4 regions of the Pseudomonas sp. D5(2026) genome follow, and region 4 is predicted to be linked to each of the others. Evidence: riboswitches for the same ligand, from Rfam matches in the RefSeq annotation. Region 4 holds a riboswitch; each other region holds the start of a gene.
What was found. Region 4 has a riboswitch for cobalamin ahead of AC3B5Q_RS12915 (CbtB domain-containing protein). Riboswitches for the same ligand answer to the same signal wherever they lie in the genome.

Region 1 (4,492 bases), 710 kb from region 4:
GGTACCTGCTGCGCCTCCAGCACCAGGGCGCTGGCCCGCTGCCACACCTGCAAACGGTCGAGCAACAGCCGCGGCGCCGAGGCTGGCAGCGCCAGTTGGTCGACGGCCGCGCAAATCGCAGGCACCTGCGCGGTATCCACATCACCGAGGAACAGCAGCGTGACGTGGAAGTTGGCGGCCGGCACCGGTTTGCCGCTGCGCAGGTTCAGCCCTCGCCGCCACTGGGCCAGGTCACGGCGCTGGGCGTCGCTGACCGGCAAGGCGAAGAACAGCCGCTTGAACGGACTACCACTGGGGCGTATATCCTGAACCATACCAACTCCCTGACATGAAACGTTTGCGCAAGACTGTAGGGTATTACACCAATGTCGCCCCACAGTTTCGTAACAATCAGTACAAACTACCCCCATGATTGTTTATGCTGGCGGGCTCATGCCATGGCGCATGGCCATTCTTCGACCAGTAAACGTCCATGAAAATTGCACTCGTACTCATCTTCGTCCTCTCGATCGCCTATGTTCACCTGCGCGGTCGGGTTCGCCACAAGCTGACTCGCCAGCTGGGCGACCACTCCAGCTTCCTGGCCCCGATCAACAGCTTCCTGTACCTGTTCTCCAAACACCCGGCTAAGCCTTACCTGCCGGTCGAGGCCTTTCCAGAACTGAAACCGCTGCAGGACCACTGGCAGGAGATCCGCGAGGAAGGTCGCCAGTTGCTGCACGTGGGTGAAATCAAGAAGTCCGACAATTACGATGACGTCGGTTTCAACTCGTTCTTCAAGACCGGCTGGAAGCGCTTTTACCTGAAGTGGTATGGCGAAAGCCACCCGTCGGCAATGGCCCTTTGCCCACGCACGACCGAGCTGCTGCAAGGCATCGGCACGGTCAAGGCGGCCATGTTCGCCACCCTGCCACCCGGTGCCAAGCTGGTGCGCCACCGTGACCCGTATGCCGGTTCCTACCGCTACCACCTGGGCCTGGACACACCGAATGACGATGGCTGCTACATCGATGTGGACGGCGAGAAATACGCGTGGCGCGATGGTGAGGGGGTCATCTTCGACGAAACCTACATCCACTATGCGGCCAACACCACCGAGCACAACCGCATCATCCTGTTCTGCGACGTCGAACGCCCGCTCAAGTACCGCTGGGCAACTGCGTTCAACCGCTGGTTCAGCCGCAACGTGATGGCCGCTGCCGCTGCGCCCAACGACGCCAGCGACAAGACCGGTGGCATCAACCGCCTGTTCACCCGCATCTACAAGATCCGCGAGCGTGGCAAGGCGCTGAAAAAGCGCAACCGCATGCGCTACTACCTGGAAAAATGGGCAGTGGTCGCGGCGTTGGTGCTGGTGTTCATCTACATCTGAAGGCTCAACGCAGGCCACTGTACGAGTGACCTGCGTTTACCAACCAAAGTACCGCCTCACACGTGCAACTCTTCGACTAGCCTGAAAGCTCCACTCGCAACCCCCCCAAGGTGAAGACGATGAGCATGATGGACTGGGACGCCTACCGTAAGCAGTTGATGGCCGGCATCGGCGATCTCAAGCAACTCTCACCCGACACCGTAGCCGGCTACATGACCGCCAGCGGTGCAGGCGCCAAAACCAACCACCTGGATGCCAAGACCCGCGAGCTGATCTCCTTGGCCGTGGCTGTGACCACCCGCTGCGACGGCTGTATCGCCGTGCATTCGCAGCAGGCCGTCAAAGCGGGTGCCAGCCGCGAGGAAATTGCCGAGGCCCTCGGCGTGGCCGTGGCCATGAACGCCGGTGCCGCGCTGGTGTACTCGGCCCGCGCAATGGACGCGGTGGGCAAGGCCAACGGTTGAGCACAAACGGCGTCGTCGCCCTTGCGCGACGGCGCCGCGCCACCCAGACTGGGCGGCTCACCCCGCGCAGGAACCCGCATGATCCACATTCGCCCCATGACGCCGGAAGATTTTGATCGTTTCTGGCCCACCTTCCAGGCCATTGTCCAAGCCCGTGAAACCTACGCTTTCGACCCGGCGCTGAGCTTCGAGCAGGCCCGCCAGCTGTGGCTGGAGCTGCCCTTGCACACGCTGTTGGCCGAAGAAGATGGCGAGCTACTGGGGTCCTATTACCTCAAGCCCAATGCTGCCGGGCCTGGTGCGCATGTAGGCAATTGCGGCTACATGGTCTGCGAACAGGCGCGCGGCCGGGGCGTGGCGCGCTTGATGTGCGAGCACTCGCAAAAGCTCGCGCGCCAGGAAGGCTTTCTGGCATTGCAGTTCAACTCGGTGGTAGCCACCAACGCAGTGGCCGTGGCGCTATGGCACAAGCTGGGCTTTGAAACAGTCGGCCGTTTGCCCAAGGCCTACCGTCATGCCCGCCTGGGGCTGGTGGACTGCCTGGTGATGTACAAATGGCTGGCGGATGAGCCGGTGGTGGAGAAGCCGCCGCTGCTGATCGGGCGCAAGAACATCGAGGCACGGGTATCGCGGCGCCGCGGGCGCTAGCCTGTTCAGGCAAACCTGCCTTCAAACTCACAACCTGATTTTTTCGCGACACTCACAGCACACCCACATTTGACGCCCCAGCCTTTCAATGGTCAGATGCGCGCCAGTTTCAGGTGCCCTGCGCCGCCGCGCGCAGGGTGAAACGGGAAACCGGTGCGTCGTGTTGCCCACGACAAGTCCGGTGCTGCCCCCGCAACGGTAAGCGAGCGAACCCTTCGAGATACCACTGTGCTCAGGCATGGGAAGGTGAAGGTTTCATGCCCCTCGCAAGCCCGGAGACCGGCCTGGAGCTTCACTTGGCAACCCGCGGTGGGCGGGCGCAGGCCGGAATCCGTGCGCGCGCCTGCCTGCATGGTTCGCCTTTGCGTGTTTTCCACCGGGATCCATTCATTCCTGCAGCAGTGGAACGACATGTCCCGTATGTTCAAGCTTCACCCTCTGGCGGCCTGCCTGGCCGTCACCCTGCCGGCGCTGGCTGATGACCGCGACCCGCAGCCTCTGGCCCTGCCTTCCACGGCCATCACCGACACCCTCGACAGCCGTACCATCGACCTGGCCACGCCGACCCAGGCAGGCTCGCGCCTTGGCCTCAGTGCCCTGGAGACGCCGGCCAGCACCAGCAGTATCAGCGAACGGCAGATTCAGCAGCGCAACAACCTCACAGTGCAGGATGCAGTGACCCGCTCGCCGGGCATTACCTTCGTCGGCTCACCGGGGGACGGCGGTACAGGCTTGTCTGCCCGCGGCTTTGCCGGCCACAGCTCGGTGATGACCCTGTTCGACGGCGCGCGCCTGTACACCGGTGCCGGCACCCAAACCTTCCCGGTCGACCCGTGGATGGTCGAACGCATCGAGGTGATTCGCGGCCCGGCCTCGGTACTGCATGGCGAAGGCGCCACCGGCGCGGTGATCAACGTGATCCCGAAAAAACCTTTTGCCGGCGAAGTGCGCAACCACCTGCGCCTGGGTTACGGCTCGTGGGACCGCCAGCAGCTCGGCCTGGACAGCGGCGGCAGCCTCAGCGAGCGCCTGAGCTACCGCCTGACGCTGAACCAGCAGGCCGGCAATGGCTGGGTCGACCGCACCGCTTCACGTAGCCTGGCCATGAGCGCCGCGCTGCGTTTCGATGCCAGTGATGACCTCAGCTTCACGCTGGCCCATGACCGCGGCGATGCACAACCTGCCAACTACTACGGCACCCCGCTGATCGACGGCCACTACCGCAGCAGCCTGCGCAAAAAGAACTACAACGTACAGAACGACGTGCAGCAGTACGTTGATGAATGGACCCGGCTGACAACCGACTGGGCGCTGAACGACCAGCTCAGCGCCAGCAACCAGCTGTACTACATCAAAAGCCGCCGCCACTGGCGCAACGCCGAGGACTACAGCTGGGACGCAGAGCGTCAGCAACTGCTGCGCGGCAGCTACCTGGAGATCAAGCACAACCAGGAGCAGTTCGGCGACCGCCAGACCTTCACCTTCGACCACACCCTGTTCGGCCTGGCCAGCAAGACCGTGCTCGGTGCCGAGTACAACAAGGTGCGCTTCAACGTCGACAGCAATTCCCCCTACAACGATGTCGGCGGCGACTACGTCGACCCGTGGCAGCCACAGCCCGGCGGGTTCCATAGCGCCTCGCCGTTGCGGCCGCAAACGCTCTCGACCACCCATACCTTTGCCCTGTTTGCCGAAAACCGCCTGCAATTGAGCGATCGCCTGTCGTTGGTTACCGGCGTGCGTCGCGACCAGAACCACATCGACCGCAACAACTTGACCAACGACAGCCGCAGCGATCGTAGCCTGCAAGGTGGCAACTGGCGCGTGGGGCTGGTGTATGCACTCAACGACGACCTGTCGTTGTACGGCCAGTACTCAACCAGCGAGGACGGGGTCAACAACCTCATCAGCCTCAGCCCCGCGCAGATGCACTATGACCTGACCGAGGCGAAGCAGACCGAGGCCGGCATCAAGCAGCGCTTTTGGGAGGGGCGTGGCGAATGGACGC
Region 2 (4,492 bases), 720 kb from region 4:
GGCAGCGCCTGCACTTGTTGCAGCAGGCTTAGCTGATGCTGGATGTCCAGGTGGTTGGTCGGCTCGTCCAGTAGCAGCACCTGCGGCCGTTGGGCCAGCGCGCGGGCGATGTGTACACGCTGGCGCTCGCCACCGGACAGCGACCCCCACAGGCGCGTGCGCAGGTGCAGGGCATCGAGGTCGGTCAGGGCTTGCTCGACGATGGCGCGGTCCTGCCGCGAGAACGGTGCCAGGGCCGAGAGCCAGGGTGTGCGGCCCAAGGCAACCGCGTCGAACACGCTGATCGCATCGAGGGTGTCGGCCTGTTGCTCGACCAGCGCCAGCGTCTGGGCAACACGGCGGCGGGGCATCTGTGCCAGTGGCTCACCCATGAGCTGCACGCTGCCGCAGGCCGGTTTGCGCAACCCTGCCAGCAACTTCAGTAGCGAGGATTTGCCCGAGCCGTTAGGGCCGACAATGCCCAGGGTTTCACCGGCGACAACGCTGAGGTCGATATCGCTGAGCACGGTATTGCCGGCCAGTTGCAGCCCCAGCCCATGGCAGGCCAGCGGAGGGATGCGAACTGCTGTCATGGCGGTCATGGGCGCCCCCGACGGCTAACCAGAATCAGCGCGAATACGGGGGCACCGATCAGCGCAGTCACCACGCCCACCGGGATCACCTGGCCGGCGATCAGCGTGCGTGAAAGAATGTCTGCCGCAATCAGGAACAGCGCACCGCCCAGTGCGCTGGCGGGCAACAGACGGCTGTGCCCGGGGCCGAGCAGAAGGCGCAGGGCATGGGGTATTACCAGCCCGACAAACCCGATGGCGCCGACAATGGACACCATCACAGCCGTCACCAGCGCTGCACAACTGATCAGCAGCAATTGGGTGCGCCGCACCGGGATGCCCAGCGAGGCGGCCGAATCGGTACCGAAGGTGAAGGCATCCAGAGCACGGCGGTGCCACAGGCACACCAGCAAACCGAAAATCGCCACCGGCACAGCCAGCCACACCGAAGGCCAGCGCACGCCGCTCAGGTTGCCCAGCAGCCAGAACAGGATACCGCGCGCCTGCTCGGCGGTGGCCGACTTGGTGATCAGGAAGGCGGTCAGTGCATTGAACAGTTGCGAGCCGGCGATACCGGCAAGGATCACCTGGGCATTGTTGCTGCTGGGGCCGGCCGCGCGGGCCAGCACCAGTACCAAGGCGAATGCGGCCACGGCACCGATGAAAGCCCCTGCGGACATGCTTAACGCCAGGCTACCCAGGCCCAGCAGGCCGACGAGTACCGCGCCGGTCGAGGCACCGGCAGACAGCCCCAGCAAGTAGGGCTCGGCCAGTGGGTTGCGCAACATCGCCTGCAGGATGACACCGCAGGTGGCCAGCCCGGCGCCACAAGCGGCTGCGACCAGGGTGCGGGTCAGGCGGTAGTTCCAGACGATGCCGGCGTCGATCGGGTCCACCGGGTAGGCGGCTTGCCACAGGTGGTTGGCCAGCACCTGGCCGACCACGCTGGGCGACAGGTTGGTTTCGCCGATGGCGGTGCCGGCCAGCAGGGCAGCCAACAGGGCGGCCAGGGCAACGGCGATGCAGGGTAACAGGCGAATCATCACTGGGCTGCTTTACCGCTGGCGAAGGCCGTGGACAGCGTTTGAACGCCGCGGAACAGGCGGATACCGGCCTGCATGGCGTCGGCGTCAAGGATAATGATACGGTCGTGCTTCACTGCGTCCATGTTGCGGGTTACCGGATCACTGCGCAGGAATTCGAGCTTTTTCTGGTAGTCGTCGGCGGGGAAACGGCGGCGGTCCATGCGCGCGATGATCAGCCAGGTCGGATTGGCCTTGGCCAGGGTTTCCCAGCCTACGCTTGGCCATTCTTCGCTGGACTCGACCACGTTGCGTACACCAAGGGTGCGCAGCATGAAGTCGGCGACACCCTGGCGGCCGGCCACATAGGGGTCGATGTGAAGGTCGGCGCTGGAGAACCAGAACAGCGCCGTAGTTGCCGACAGGTCCTTGCCGGCCAGCCGCGCCCTGGCGCTGTCCAGATGCCCTTGCAATTCTGCGTTCAGGGCCGCACCGCGGTCCTGAACGTCGAAGATCTCGGCCAGTTGGCTGACGCTCTTGTAGATGCTGTCTACCTGGAACGCTTGCAGGCGGGTGCCGTCTGCACCGACCAGGTTGTCCTTGCCTTCGCAGTCCGATGGCAGCACGTAGGTGGGGATCTTCAGTTCATCGAACTGCTCGCGGGTGGCGACCGAGCCCTGGGCACCGACCATCCATTCGAACTGCACCGCGACCAGCTGCGGGTGCTTGCCGACCACCGCCTCGAAGCTGGGTTCGTTGTCGGCCAGGCGTGGAACCTTGGCGTTCACTGCCTGGTATTCAGGCAATACGTTGTTGAACCACAGCGCGGTGCCCGCCAGCTTATCACCCAGCCCCAAGGCATAGAGCAGCTCGGTACCGGCCTGGCCGATGGTGACGGCGCGCTGCGGTGCCTGAGCAAAAGTCTGCGGCTTGCCGCAGTTGTCGACCGTCAGCGGGTAGTGGGTGGCAGCGGCCTGGGCCAGGCCGGTGAGGCCTAGGCCCGCGAGCAGGGTGGCGAAACGGGGCAGCATGCTGGGCGATCTCCTATCGGACAGTTCTGGTGAGGAACGCACGGACAGGCATCGCCGAGCCCCAGCGGGTGGCTGGGGCAACACTGACGGCCAATCCCGGACACCCCGCCGGTTGGTGAATGCAGGCCGGCAGGTCTCCTGACTGGTGCGTCATGGCCTGGCTCCGGCCTTCCCGGGCGGTAGGCCCAGTGGCATGGGTGGAGCAGGCTCGGCACCTACAGTTGCGGGGGCAGTTCCGTTTGGCCCGTATTGGCGGGCCTGGGATTCCCTGTTAGTTCCGTGGTGGAAACCGGCGGCCCGCATGGTAGACCATCGCGGCGCCGGGGGAAAACGCTTTTCAGAAGTACTTCATCCAGCTGATGTCGCGGCGGCGCTGCTTCAGCCGGGCGAACCCGCGCACCGGCAGGTACAGCGAAACCGCCAGCAGTACCGCGCCCAGCCACACCGTTGCAATGCGGTCGAAACCGAAGTAGTCGCCATGGTTGAGCCCGAACAGCGCCACGCAGGCCAGGTACAGCAGCTTCAGCACATACAGGTGCAGCAGGTAGAAGAACATCGGTGCCGCACCGAACACCGCCAGTGCCGTGATCCAGCGCACTTGGCCGGCCCGCTCGAACGCGCGTAACAGCAGCAGGCCACAGCCCAGGGTCAGGGCCAGGAACAGAAGCGACGGTGGGTATTTGGTGATGTTGAAGAAGCTCATCAGGGTTTGCGTGAAGGTTGGATAACCGCTCCACGGCGCCTCACCGTAACCGTTGAACATGCGCAGCAGGGCAAAGCCAAGCAGCGCGAGCAAACCGGCTACCTGCAGGTGTTGCTGGCGTTGTCCGGCATCGCTGCCACGGGCGAACCAGGGCCCCAGGCCGTAACCCAGGGCGATGACGCCGATCCAAGGCAGCACCGGGTAAGACGTGCGCAGGTGCAGGGTCTCGGAAAACGCCAGCCAGCCACGATCATGCAGGATTGCCCACGGCACATGCAGGGCTGACTCTACGCCGAAGTGCACGCCGTCGAGCAGGTTGTGGCCGGCGACGATGATGGCGCCCAGGGCGAGTAGCGCGGCGCGTGGCAGCCACACCAGCAGCGACAGGGCGATCATGCTGACGCCGATGGCCCAGATCACTTGCAGGTAAATCACGCTGGGGGGCAACTGGAAGGTCCAGGCGAAGTTGACCAGGGTGAACTCCAGCACCACCAGGAACAGCCCGCGTTTGAGCAGGAACGCCGAGACGTCGCCACGGCCCTGATACTTCTCGCCATACAGCCAGGCCGACAGGCCGGTCAGCAGGACGAACACCGGCGCACACAAGTGGGCGAGGGTGCGGCTGAAGAAAAGCGCCGGTTCCGTGGTGTCGATGGCCATGGGGTCGCTGACCTGGTGGTGCAGGAAGAAAGTCTCGCGGACGTGGTCCAGGAGCATGAACAGGATCACCAGGCCGCGCAGGGCATCGATGCTCTGCAGGCGCTGGGTGATCAGCGTGGGCGTGGCGCTGGCACTTGTCATGGGCTGTCTAATAGGAATGGATTTCATGTGAAACGTTATCGTATAACAAGATGCTAAAAGGGAATAGAGGTTTTTGTGTGGCCTGTGCCGGGCTCTTCGCAGCACAAGCCACCCAGATCAGAAGCTGTAATCCACCGTCGCGAAGTACGACCGCGGCATCCCCATCAACCACTGCTGCCCGCTGAACGCCGACTGCACATACTCGCGATCGAACAGGTTGTTCAACTGCAACCCCAGCTTCACGTCCGGCAACACTTGCCAGGCGATGTTGGCATCGACCACGGTGTAGCCGGGGGCGCTGTGGTTATTGGCGGTATCGGCATAACGCTCATCCACATAACGCGCCCCCAAGCCGGCCTCTACCTGCTGGCCGAAGCCTTTGCT
Region 3 (4,492 bases), 400 kb from region 4:
CATCCAGGCCCAGTTGCGCCAGGCGGCTGCGCAATTTTCCCTGGGCCAGCGTCGGGTTGGCTTGGCGCAGGTGTTCGAGCACGCTGCGGTTGCCTGCCAGTGTGCTGCAGTGCTGGTCGAGTAGGGCGGTCTCACCACTGAGGCGCACGTTGTCGGGCGATGCCGGCAATTCCCCATTCAGCAGCCTGAGCAGGGTGGACTTGCCACTGCCATTGGCGCCGATCAGCCCTACGCGCTGGCCCAGGCACAAGCGCAGGTCAAGCGCTTTACGGGTGCCATGGGGCAAGCAAAGTGCCTGCAAGGCCAACACTTCACGGCCCGGATGACGCTGAGGGGTGGGCGTGTGCAAGGTAATAGCGCTGTCTCGCTCCACCTCGCGGGCGGCGTCACGCACTTTGCCCATAAGCGTTTGCCGAGCATCGCGATGGTCGCGGCGCTGCTTGCCGGCAGTGGCCTGGCTGCGCTCCTGCTTGCGGTCGACCAGGATCTTGGCTTGGTTGGCGTGCCTGGCTTGGCGCCCGGCCCGGGCCTGATGGCGCTCCAGGTCTTCGCGTTGGCGCTGCAGTTCACCGGCCTGGCGTTGCTGCTCCTGCTTCAGCCGGGCAAGTTGCTGCTGGGCCTGCGCCGTCTGGTTGGCTTTTTGCGCACTATAGAGGCTGTAGTTGCCACCATAGGCCTGCAAGCCCAGGCTGGATAATTCGACAATGCGTGCCATGTGCGCCAGCAGGCTGCGGTCGTGGCTGATCACCAGCAAGCCACGGTCCCAGGCTTCGATCATGCTCAGCAACTGGGCGCGGGCGTTGCTGTCCAGGTGATTGCTTGGCTCGTCGAGGATCAGGTAATCAGCATCGCTGAGCCACGCGCCAATCAGTGCCACGCGCATGGCTTGGCCACCGCTCAGGGTCCGAGCGGGCTGGCGCCAGTCAAGTTGACCCAGGCCGTGGCACTGAAGCTGCAGTTGCAATTGCTCGCGCATATCCCAGCGCTCGCCAACGGTGTCGAAATCCTGGGGCTTGATGCTGCCTTGCTCGATGCGTTCCAGCGCCGCAATCACCGGCCCCACTTGAGCCAGGTCGGCCAGCGTGGCGCTGCGCTCGATGACTTGCTGATCCAGCAAGTGGACAGGCCCGAGGCGCCGACAATGGCCGCTGCTCGGTTCACGCTGGCCGGCAAGAATTTGCCCTAGCAGGCTTTTGCCCACGCCATTGCGCCCGACCAGGCCGGTGCGGCGTTGGTCGAAGGTTTCGTTGAGGTTGCTAAACAGCGGCCTGCCATCAGGCAAGACCAAGGAAACGCTGTCCAGCGTCAGAATCGACGTGTTCGTCATGTACATCTCCACAAATGCCGCGACATCTCCGGAACGAACCGGAGGCTGAAGACTGGCCGTCGAACGGACGGCGGCATCAATGGCGCATTGGACGAACACCTCGTAATTTAGGGAATGCGTAGCCTAACGGACCGTTTGGGGCCGGGTAAAGCACCGGCTGCCGGTTGGGGCTCAGCGCTGCGTCTGCAAGCGCTTGGCCCAGTCTCCGCCGTGGCCGTGCACGCAGGCCTCTTCACTGTCGAATCGCACATGCCAGGCCGGATTGTCCAGCTGAATGCCGGCTTGCTCCAGCGCCAGGCCGGTAAGCGCCAGCATGCGCGCCTTCGCATCACCGACCACGGCCGCTGCCTTGTCGGCCTCTTGCTCGAATACCCAGGTGATACGCAGGCTGCTCGGAAAGTCCTCGGGGTCGAGGCGATGGGTAAGCCAACTGAAGCCGACAATCTCCGCCTTGGCGGCTTCGCAGGCATCGGTCAGGCACGCGACCAACTCCCGCTCCAGGCGACTTATCTCGCGTTTGCCCAATGCCTTCATGGGTTGGCCTCGTCATCGATCTGCTGGCAAAAGCGCAGGCGGTTGCCGAACGGGTCTTGCCCCTGCATCTGCAGAAAATCCAGGTAAAAAGCCTTGGCCTTGTCGGCGGAGAACATGCGCAATACCGGTAGGGCGGGGGCGAGGGGCATGGGGCGTCCTTGTCCGTTGAAAAAGTGCCACTGTAGCGCAGTTGCTGCCCTTATGGTCGACCAGCCGGCAGCAATGGTTGACCACCCGCCAGCCACTGCGTAGCCTTGCCCACTTCGAGGTTCTTCGGCATGGCCGGAGCTAAGACGGGAACGCGGTACAAGCCGCGGCTGCCCCCGCAACTGTAAGCACCGACAACGGATCGACACAGCCACTGCGTCAGCGCGCGGGAAGGCGTCATCCCGCCAGCCCGCTGTTCAACTGAACGGGGGCATGGAACGGTGCAAGCCAGGAGACCTGCCTCGTCACGTTTTCGACTTTCAACCGGGCGGGGTGATCCGGTGGCGAACAAGCCCGGCCGGTCCGGCCCGCGGCTGTCGTCCTGCATGCCCGCGCCACACTGCCAAGGGCAATGCGACATGAAAACACTGGCCAAGCTCCCCGTCACCATCGTCACCGGCTTCCTCGGCTCGGGCAAGACCACCTTGCTGCGCCACATGCTCGACAACGCCCAGGGCCGCCGCATTGCGGTCATCGTCAACGAGTTCGGCGAACTGGGCATCGATGGCGAAATCCTCAAGCAGTGCAGCATCGGTTGCACCGAGGAAGAAGCCAGCGGCCGCGTCTACGAACTGGCCAACGGTTGCCTGTGCTGCACCGTGCAGGAAGAATTCTTCCCGGTGATGCGTGAGCTGGTCGCACGCCGTGGCGACCTCGACCACATTCTCATCGAAACCAGCGGCCTGGCCCTGCCCAAACCATTGGTACAAGCGTTCCAGTGGCCGGAAATCCGCAATGCCTGCACCGTCGATGCGGTCATCACCGTGGTCGACAGCCCGGCCGTGGCCGCTGGCACCTTCGCCGCCTACCCGGACCAGGTCGATGCCCAGCGCAAGCTCGACCCTAACCTGGACCATGAATCGCCCCTGCACGAGCTGTTCGCTGACCAGCTGGCCAGCGCCGACCTGGTGGTGTTGAACAAGGCCGACCTGATCGACGCCGAAGGCCTGGCCAAGGTGCGTGCCGAGGTGGCCGAAGAACTGCCGCCGGCGGTGAAAGTGATCGAGGCCAGCAGCGGCAAGCTGCCACTGGACGTGCTGCTGGGCGTGGGTGCCGAGTCCGAGTCACATATCGATGGCCGTCGAACTCACCACGATTCCCACCACGACGGCGACGATCATGACGATCATGACCACGACGCTTTCGATTCCATCTCCATCGACCTGCCTGAAGCCGACGAAAGCCTGCTGCTCGATGCGCTGACCCAGCTGGTGGTGGAGTTCGGTATCCTGCGCGCCAAAGGCTTCGCCGCCATCCCGGGCAAGCCGATGCGCCTGCTGGTACAAGGTGTGGGTACCCGTTTCGACAAGCACTTCGACCGCGCCTGGCGTGCCGACGAGCCGCGCATTACCCGCCTGGTGCTGATCGGCCAGGACCTCGATGCTGCCCAGCTGGAAGCGCGCCTGCGCCAGGCACTGGGCGCCTGACCCATGCACCTGCTGCGGACCCAGCCCGGTGGTTTCGTACCGGATGACAGCATTGCCGACCTCGGCCAGACACCCGCCGAGCTGGTGATTCTCTGCAGCGGCGATTCGCACCTGGCATTGCTCGCCGACACCGCCGAGCAATTGCCCGAAGACTTTCCCGGCCTGCGCCTGGCCAACCCGATGCAGGTGCAGAACCATGCATCGGTCGACCTGTATGTCGACCAGGTGCTGCGCCATGCCAAGGTCATCCTGGTGTCGCTGCACGGTGGCGTTGGTTACTGGCGCTATGGTGTCGAACAACTGGTCGAGCTGGCCGCCCGTGGCGTGCAGCTGATTCTGGTGCCGGGCGACGACCGCCCAGACCCGGAGCTGACCAGCCTGGGCAACGTCCGCGGTGAGCAGGCCGAGCGGCTTTGGCATTACCTGCGCCAGGGCGGCAAGGCCAACGCCATCAACCTGTTCAACTGCCTGGCCAGCCAGTGGCTGGGCCGCGACTATGCCTGGGACGAACCGCAGCCTTTGCCGCGCACGGCGGTCTATCACCCGGCCAACGGCAGCGCGACACTCGAGGACTGGTACCCGCACTGGCACCCCGAACAGCCGGTGGCGCCGTTACTGTTCTACCGCTCGCACCTGCAAGCGGCCAATACCGCCTTCATCGACGTGTTCTGCCAGCGCCTGCAGGCTGCCGGCCTGAACCCGTTGCCGATCGCCGTGGCCAGCCTCAAGGAAAGCGCCTGCCTGGAACAGGTCGAAGCCTGGCTGGACGAGGTCGGCGCCGAAGTGCTGATCAATACCACCGGTTTTGCCCTGTCCAGCCCCGAGCGCCCCAACCTGCGCCCGTTCCGTCGCGACATCCCGGTGCTGCAGGCCATCTGCGCGCAGGACAACCAGCCTGGCTGGGAAGCCAGCGAGCAGGGCCTGGGCGCGCGCGACCTGGCCATGCACATTGCGTTGCCGGAGCTGGACGGGCGCATCATCACGCGCCCGGTCAGTT
Region 4 (4,492 bases):
TCGGCGAACGGCGTATCCCCCAGTACATGACCTACCAGGATCAGCGCCGTGCGCCGGAAATCCTTGGCCGCTACGCGTTCGACAATGTCACCGAGGTTGCCGCGCACCCAATCCTGGTCTGGCCAGGTGGCCCGATGCACCACCGCAACCGGGCAGTGCGCGCCATAGTGCGGCACCAACTCATCGACAATGCGCGACAGGTGCTTGACCCCCAGATGAATTGCCAGGGTGCTGCCATGGCGCGCCAGGTCGCCCAATTGCTCACCAGGTGGCATGGGCGAACTGTCGCCATAACGGGTGAGGATCACCGTCTGCGCCACTTCAGGCAAGGTCAGCTCGCAGCCGAGCAGGGCGGCGCTCGCTGCCGTGGCGGTAACGCCGGGGATGACCTGGTAATCGATGCCTAGCGCCTGCAGGTGGCGGATCTGCTCACCGATGGCGCCGTACAGGCTGGGGTCGCCGCTATGCACCCGGGCCACATCCTGACCTTGTTCGTGCGCGCTGCGCATGGCAGCGATGATCTGTTCCAGATGCAGTTCGGCGCTGTTGATCACGGTTTCGGCCTGGTGGCCTTCGAGCACGGCGGCGGGCACCAGTGAACCGGCATAAATGATCACTGGGCACTGACGAATCAGCCGTTGGCCCTTGACCGTGATCAGCTCCGGGTCGCCGGGGCCGGCACCGATAAAGTAGATGGTCATGCTAAGTCCTGGCAAGAAAGAGGGTACGAAACGTTCAGCAGGCCAGGGCGAGCGTCGCCGGGCCCAGTACCTGGCGCGTCAGTAGCAGGCTGGCTGTACCCTGCCGCTGGCTGGCCAGGGCCAGTGCCGCGCTCTCGGCTACGCCCCAGCAGCCGCTGTGCCGGTAGGCAGCGGCGGACCGGTGGCTGAGCAGTGGTTCATAGGGTTGCAGTTGCGCGACATGGTACAGCACCAAAGGCAAACCTAGGTGCTCTGCCAGTTGCAACAACCCGGGCTCGTCGGCCTTCAGGCTGATGCTTGCGATGCCGCGCAGGTCAGCCAACGCCAGGCCCTGGTCGTCCAGAGCCTGGTGCAGCAAGCGATGCAAGGTGTCCGCCGGGCAACCCCGGCGGCAGCCAAAACCAGCGTAGAAGGCAGGCATCAAGCCTGGCTGGAACGGCGGAACAGCCAGGCGCTGAGCAGGCCCAAGGCCAGCCAGAAGGCGGCGTTGGTCAGCCAGGAGGCGACTTTGAACTGGGTTTCCAATGCTTCGGGGGCCAGGCTTTCGTGCACCTCCGGTTGCGGCGCACCGATGACATGAGGCATGACCAGCAGCACGGCGCCCAGCGCCTTCAGCAGCCAGTGGCGGGCAAACACCAGCAAGGCCAGGCCCAGCGCAGTGGCACTGGCTGTACCGACCCACCAGGTCTGGCGTTGCCCCAGGTCGGCGGCCGCAGTACCTGGCAGTTCTGGTGGCAAGCCCAGGGTTGGGGCCAGGCAGAACACGGCGAAGCCAGCCAACCCCCACAATGCGCCAGTGGCGGCGCGTTTGGGCTCGCGAAGGCTGTAAAGGGCGGCGAGGATCAGGGCGAAGCCGACCGCGACCACCAGGTTGCCGCCTGTGGTGGACAGCACGCGCTGCCAGCCGTCTTCCGGCGACCAGGCTTCGGCGCTGTGTTCATGAGCGGCCACTTCGCTACCGTGTTCGTGGTGTGCGGCCGGGGCCGAGGACTCGTAGGTTTCCGCCTCCAGAATCAGCGGAGCAACCCAGAAGCTTTGCAGCAAGGTCAGCAACAGGGCTGCAAGGAGCCCGCTGAAGCCCGCAGTACGGGCAATGCGCGTGATCATCAGGCGTACTCAGTGGCAGGGGAAGGCGGCGCTGTGGCGGGTGTCGTGGGCGGCGTTGTGCACGGCCTCAATGTGCGAGAACCCGGCAAAGTAGACCAGGCACAGACCCAGCAAGCTGGCACCGACGGCGATGGTTACACGCCGGCTGAGGGTAACGGGGGTAGCAAGGCTGTGTTGTTTGGCGCTGGTGACGGGCATGACGCGATCCTCTGCTTTTTTGTGGGCAACGGGCGAGCGCGGCAGCCCCGGACGTGGTCGCCCAAGGGAATGCAACAGCGCCCGCCCACCGCGGGGTGTTCATGAACGTCAGGCCGGTCTCCGGGCTTGCGAGGAAGAGCTGGGCTCCTGGAACGCGTCACCTTCCCATGCCGTACTACAAGGCACAGTGGTACAGACGCTTCACTCGCTTACCGTTGCGGGGGCAGCACCGGCATTGTCCGGCCCTGCAGAAGGGCCTGGGACGCACCGGTTTCCCGTTTCACCCCGTGAGGGGCACCTGAACGCGAGGCATAAGGAGAGCATGGGGCGGGCTTGGCGTCAATGTCATACACAGCGCGAGGCTGTCGAACAGCAGGTACTACAGGCTCAGGCCCGCAGGCAGAAGTGCAGGAACCGGGCGTTCACCCGCGGGCGAATGCCGCCAGCTTGTCGCCATCCAGCCGGTAACGCACCCACTCATCCTGCGCCTCGGCCCCCAGTTTCTGGTAGAAGCCGATCGCTGGCTCGTTCCAGTCCAGCACGCTCCATTCCAGGCGCCCGCAGTTGTTCGCCACCGCTTCGCGGGCAATGTGCTGCAACAACTGCCGGCCAGCGCCATCGCCGCGTTGTTCGGGGGTTACGTACAGGTCTTCCAGATAGATGCCATTGCGCCCGAGCCAGGTCGAGTAGCTGTAGAAGTACACGGCAAAGCCGATTGCACGGCCATCACGCTCGCACATCAGGGCGTGCACAGTGCTGCCTTCTTCGAACAGGCTGTGCTCGATGTCGGCAAGGGTGGCGACTACCTCGTGGCGAGCGCGTTCGTATTCGGCCAGTTCGGTGATGAAGGTGAGGATCTGCTCGGCATCGGTATGCACGGCAGGGCGAATGGTGAGGCTCATGGTGACGGCTTCCTTGGTCCGGATTGGCGATACAGTGATGTGTATCTACGTAATTTAATCAAACTGTACCAGTCGCTGGGAAAGGCGACTCCGGTAGTGTGACAGCACCTATAAAGAAAGTGGAATGCCCGCCATGCTTGCCTCTGCCGACCTGCTGACCGCCTTCGTGCTGTTTGCCTTCGTGTCTTCCATCACGCCAGGCCCCAACAACACCATGTTGCTGGCCTCGGGGGTAAACTTCGGCGTGCGCCGCTCGGTCCCTCACGCCTTGGGTATCAGCTTTGGTTTCATGGTGATGGTACTGGCCGTCGGCCTGGGGCTGGGCGAGGTGTTCAAGGCCTGGCCGCCACTGTACACAGTGCTGCGCTACACTGGCGCCGCCTATCTGCTGTACCTGGCCTGGAAGATCGCCACTTCCGGGCCGGTCGGCACGGCCTCGTCCAGTGCCCGCAAACCGCTGGGCTTCTGGGGAGCAGCGGCGTTCCAGTGGGTCAACCCGAAGGCCTGGGTGATGGCGGTGGGGGCGATTACCACCTACACACCCGCGCAAGGCTATGTAACCAACGTGATCGTCATTGCGGCCTTGTTCGCTTTGGTCAACCTGCCGAGCGTGGGGGTATGGGTGATGTTCGGCAGCGCCCTGCGCAACCTGTTGCAGCATTCGCGCTGGCTGATGCTGTTCAATGTCGTGATGGCCCTGTTGCTGGTGATTTCACTGTACCCGCTGCTGTTTGTAGAATCAGCGTTTTCCTGACCCCGAGAGTACAGTAAGCCCATGCAGTTGATCCCCTGGTCCCACGAATGCGCCGAAGGTTTCACCCTGCGTGGCTGGCGAACCCCGGCCAGTGGCAAACCGCTGCTGCATTTCCTGCATGGCAACGGCTTCTGTTGCCTGACCTATCAACCGCTGCTGATGCGCCTGGGCGAGCATTTCGACCTGTGGCTTTGCGACGTTCAAGGCCATGGCGACAGTGACCATGGCGGGGTGTTTCGCGGCTGGAACCGCTCCGCTGCCTTGGCGGTGGAGGCCTTTCAGGGCGGGCGTGGCGAATATGGCGACGTACAGCGGTTTGCCGTAGGTCACAGCTTCGGTGGCGTGCTCACAGGGCTGATCCTGGGCAGTGAGCCGCAACTGTTCGCACGTGCCGTGCTGCTCGACCCGGTACTGTTCAGCCGACGCATGATCGGCGTGATGGGGGCGGCAGCCCTGGTCGGCCTGCATCAGCGCCACGGCCTGGCCCGCAAGGCTGCCAGCCGCCGCAGCCACTGGCCCGATCGCGAGTCGGCGTTGGCCTCGCTGGAAGGGCGCGGCATCTTCAAAGGCTGGACACATGCGGCACTGCAGGCCTATGTCGAGCATGCCATCGGGGATTGTGGCGAGGCTGTGGTGCTCAAGTGCCGGCCCAGCCGTGAAGTGGAAATCTTCAGCTCGTTCCCTAAACGCTTGTGGGCCAGTCTGGCTGCAATCAGGACGCCGACACGAGTGTTGTATGGCGAAGACACCTATCCCTTTGTGCCACATTCGGTGAATCGCCTGGCGCTGCTAAACCGCAATGTGACCGCACGGCAAGTTCCCGGTGGGCA

Region 1: linked by a shared signal. The riboswitch ahead of AC3B5Q_RS16345 (TonB-dependent receptor) and the one ahead of AC3B5Q_RS12915 (CbtB domain-containing protein) in region 4 are both predicted to bind cobalamin.
Region 2: linked by a shared signal. The riboswitch ahead of AC3B5Q_RS16355 (ABC transporter substrate-binding protein) and the one ahead of AC3B5Q_RS12915 (CbtB domain-containing protein) in region 4 are both predicted to bind cobalamin.
Region 3: linked by a shared signal. The riboswitch ahead of cobW (cobalamin biosynthesis protein CobW) and the one ahead of AC3B5Q_RS12915 (CbtB domain-containing protein) in region 4 are both predicted to bind cobalamin.

The regions. Positions count from the first base shown of each region.
Region 1 is NZ_CM173421.1:3,518,747-3,523,238, forward strand. Features, by position in the region: gene thpR (RNA 2',3'-cyclic phosphodiesterase) at 1-314, opposite strand, end outside; gene lpxO (lipid A hydroxylase LpxO) at 473-1,372, shown strand; gene AC3B5Q_RS16335 (carboxymuconolactone decarboxylase family protein) at 1,492-1,836, shown strand; gene AC3B5Q_RS16340 (GNAT family N-acetyltransferase) at 1,915-2,484, shown strand; cobalamin riboswitch at 2,579-2,786, shown strand; gene AC3B5Q_RS16345 (TonB-dependent receptor) at 2,896-4,492, shown strand, end outside.
Region 2 is NZ_CM173421.1:3,523,502-3,527,993, reverse strand. Features, by position in the region: gene AC3B5Q_RS16365 (ABC transporter ATP-binding protein) at 1-581, opposite strand, end outside; gene AC3B5Q_RS16360 (FecCD family ABC transporter permease) at 578-1,594, opposite strand; gene AC3B5Q_RS16355 (ABC transporter substrate-binding protein) at 1,594-2,604, opposite strand; cobalamin riboswitch at 2,716-2,913, opposite strand; gene AC3B5Q_RS16350 (acetyltransferase domain-containing protein) at 2,942-4,108, opposite strand; gene AC3B5Q_RS16345 (TonB-dependent receptor) at 4,226-4,492, opposite strand, start outside.
Region 3 is NZ_CM173421.1:3,206,700-3,211,191, reverse strand. Features, by position in the region: gene AC3B5Q_RS14935 (ATP-binding cassette domain-containing protein) at 1-1,327, opposite strand, end outside; gene AC3B5Q_RS14930 (hypothetical protein) at 1,499-1,861, opposite strand; gene AC3B5Q_RS14925 (hypothetical protein) at 1,858-2,010, opposite strand; cobalamin riboswitch at 2,111-2,327, shown strand; gene cobW (cobalamin biosynthesis protein CobW) at 2,428-3,495, shown strand; gene cobN (cobaltochelatase subunit CobN) at 3,499-4,492, shown strand, end outside.
Region 4 is NZ_CM173421.1:2,806,374-2,810,865, forward strand. Features, by position in the region: gene cobM (precorrin-4 C(11)-methyltransferase) at 1-701, opposite strand, end outside; gene AC3B5Q_RS12905 (cobalamin biosynthesis protein) at 736-1,122, opposite strand; gene AC3B5Q_RS12910 (CbtA family protein) at 1,122-1,808, opposite strand; gene AC3B5Q_RS12915 (CbtB domain-containing protein) at 1,818-2,006, opposite strand; cobalamin riboswitch at 2,101-2,323, opposite strand; gene AC3B5Q_RS12920 (GNAT family N-acetyltransferase) at 2,429-2,908, opposite strand; gene AC3B5Q_RS12925 (LysE family translocator) at 3,033-3,662, shown strand; gene AC3B5Q_RS12930 (alpha/beta fold hydrolase) at 3,684-4,492, shown strand, end outside.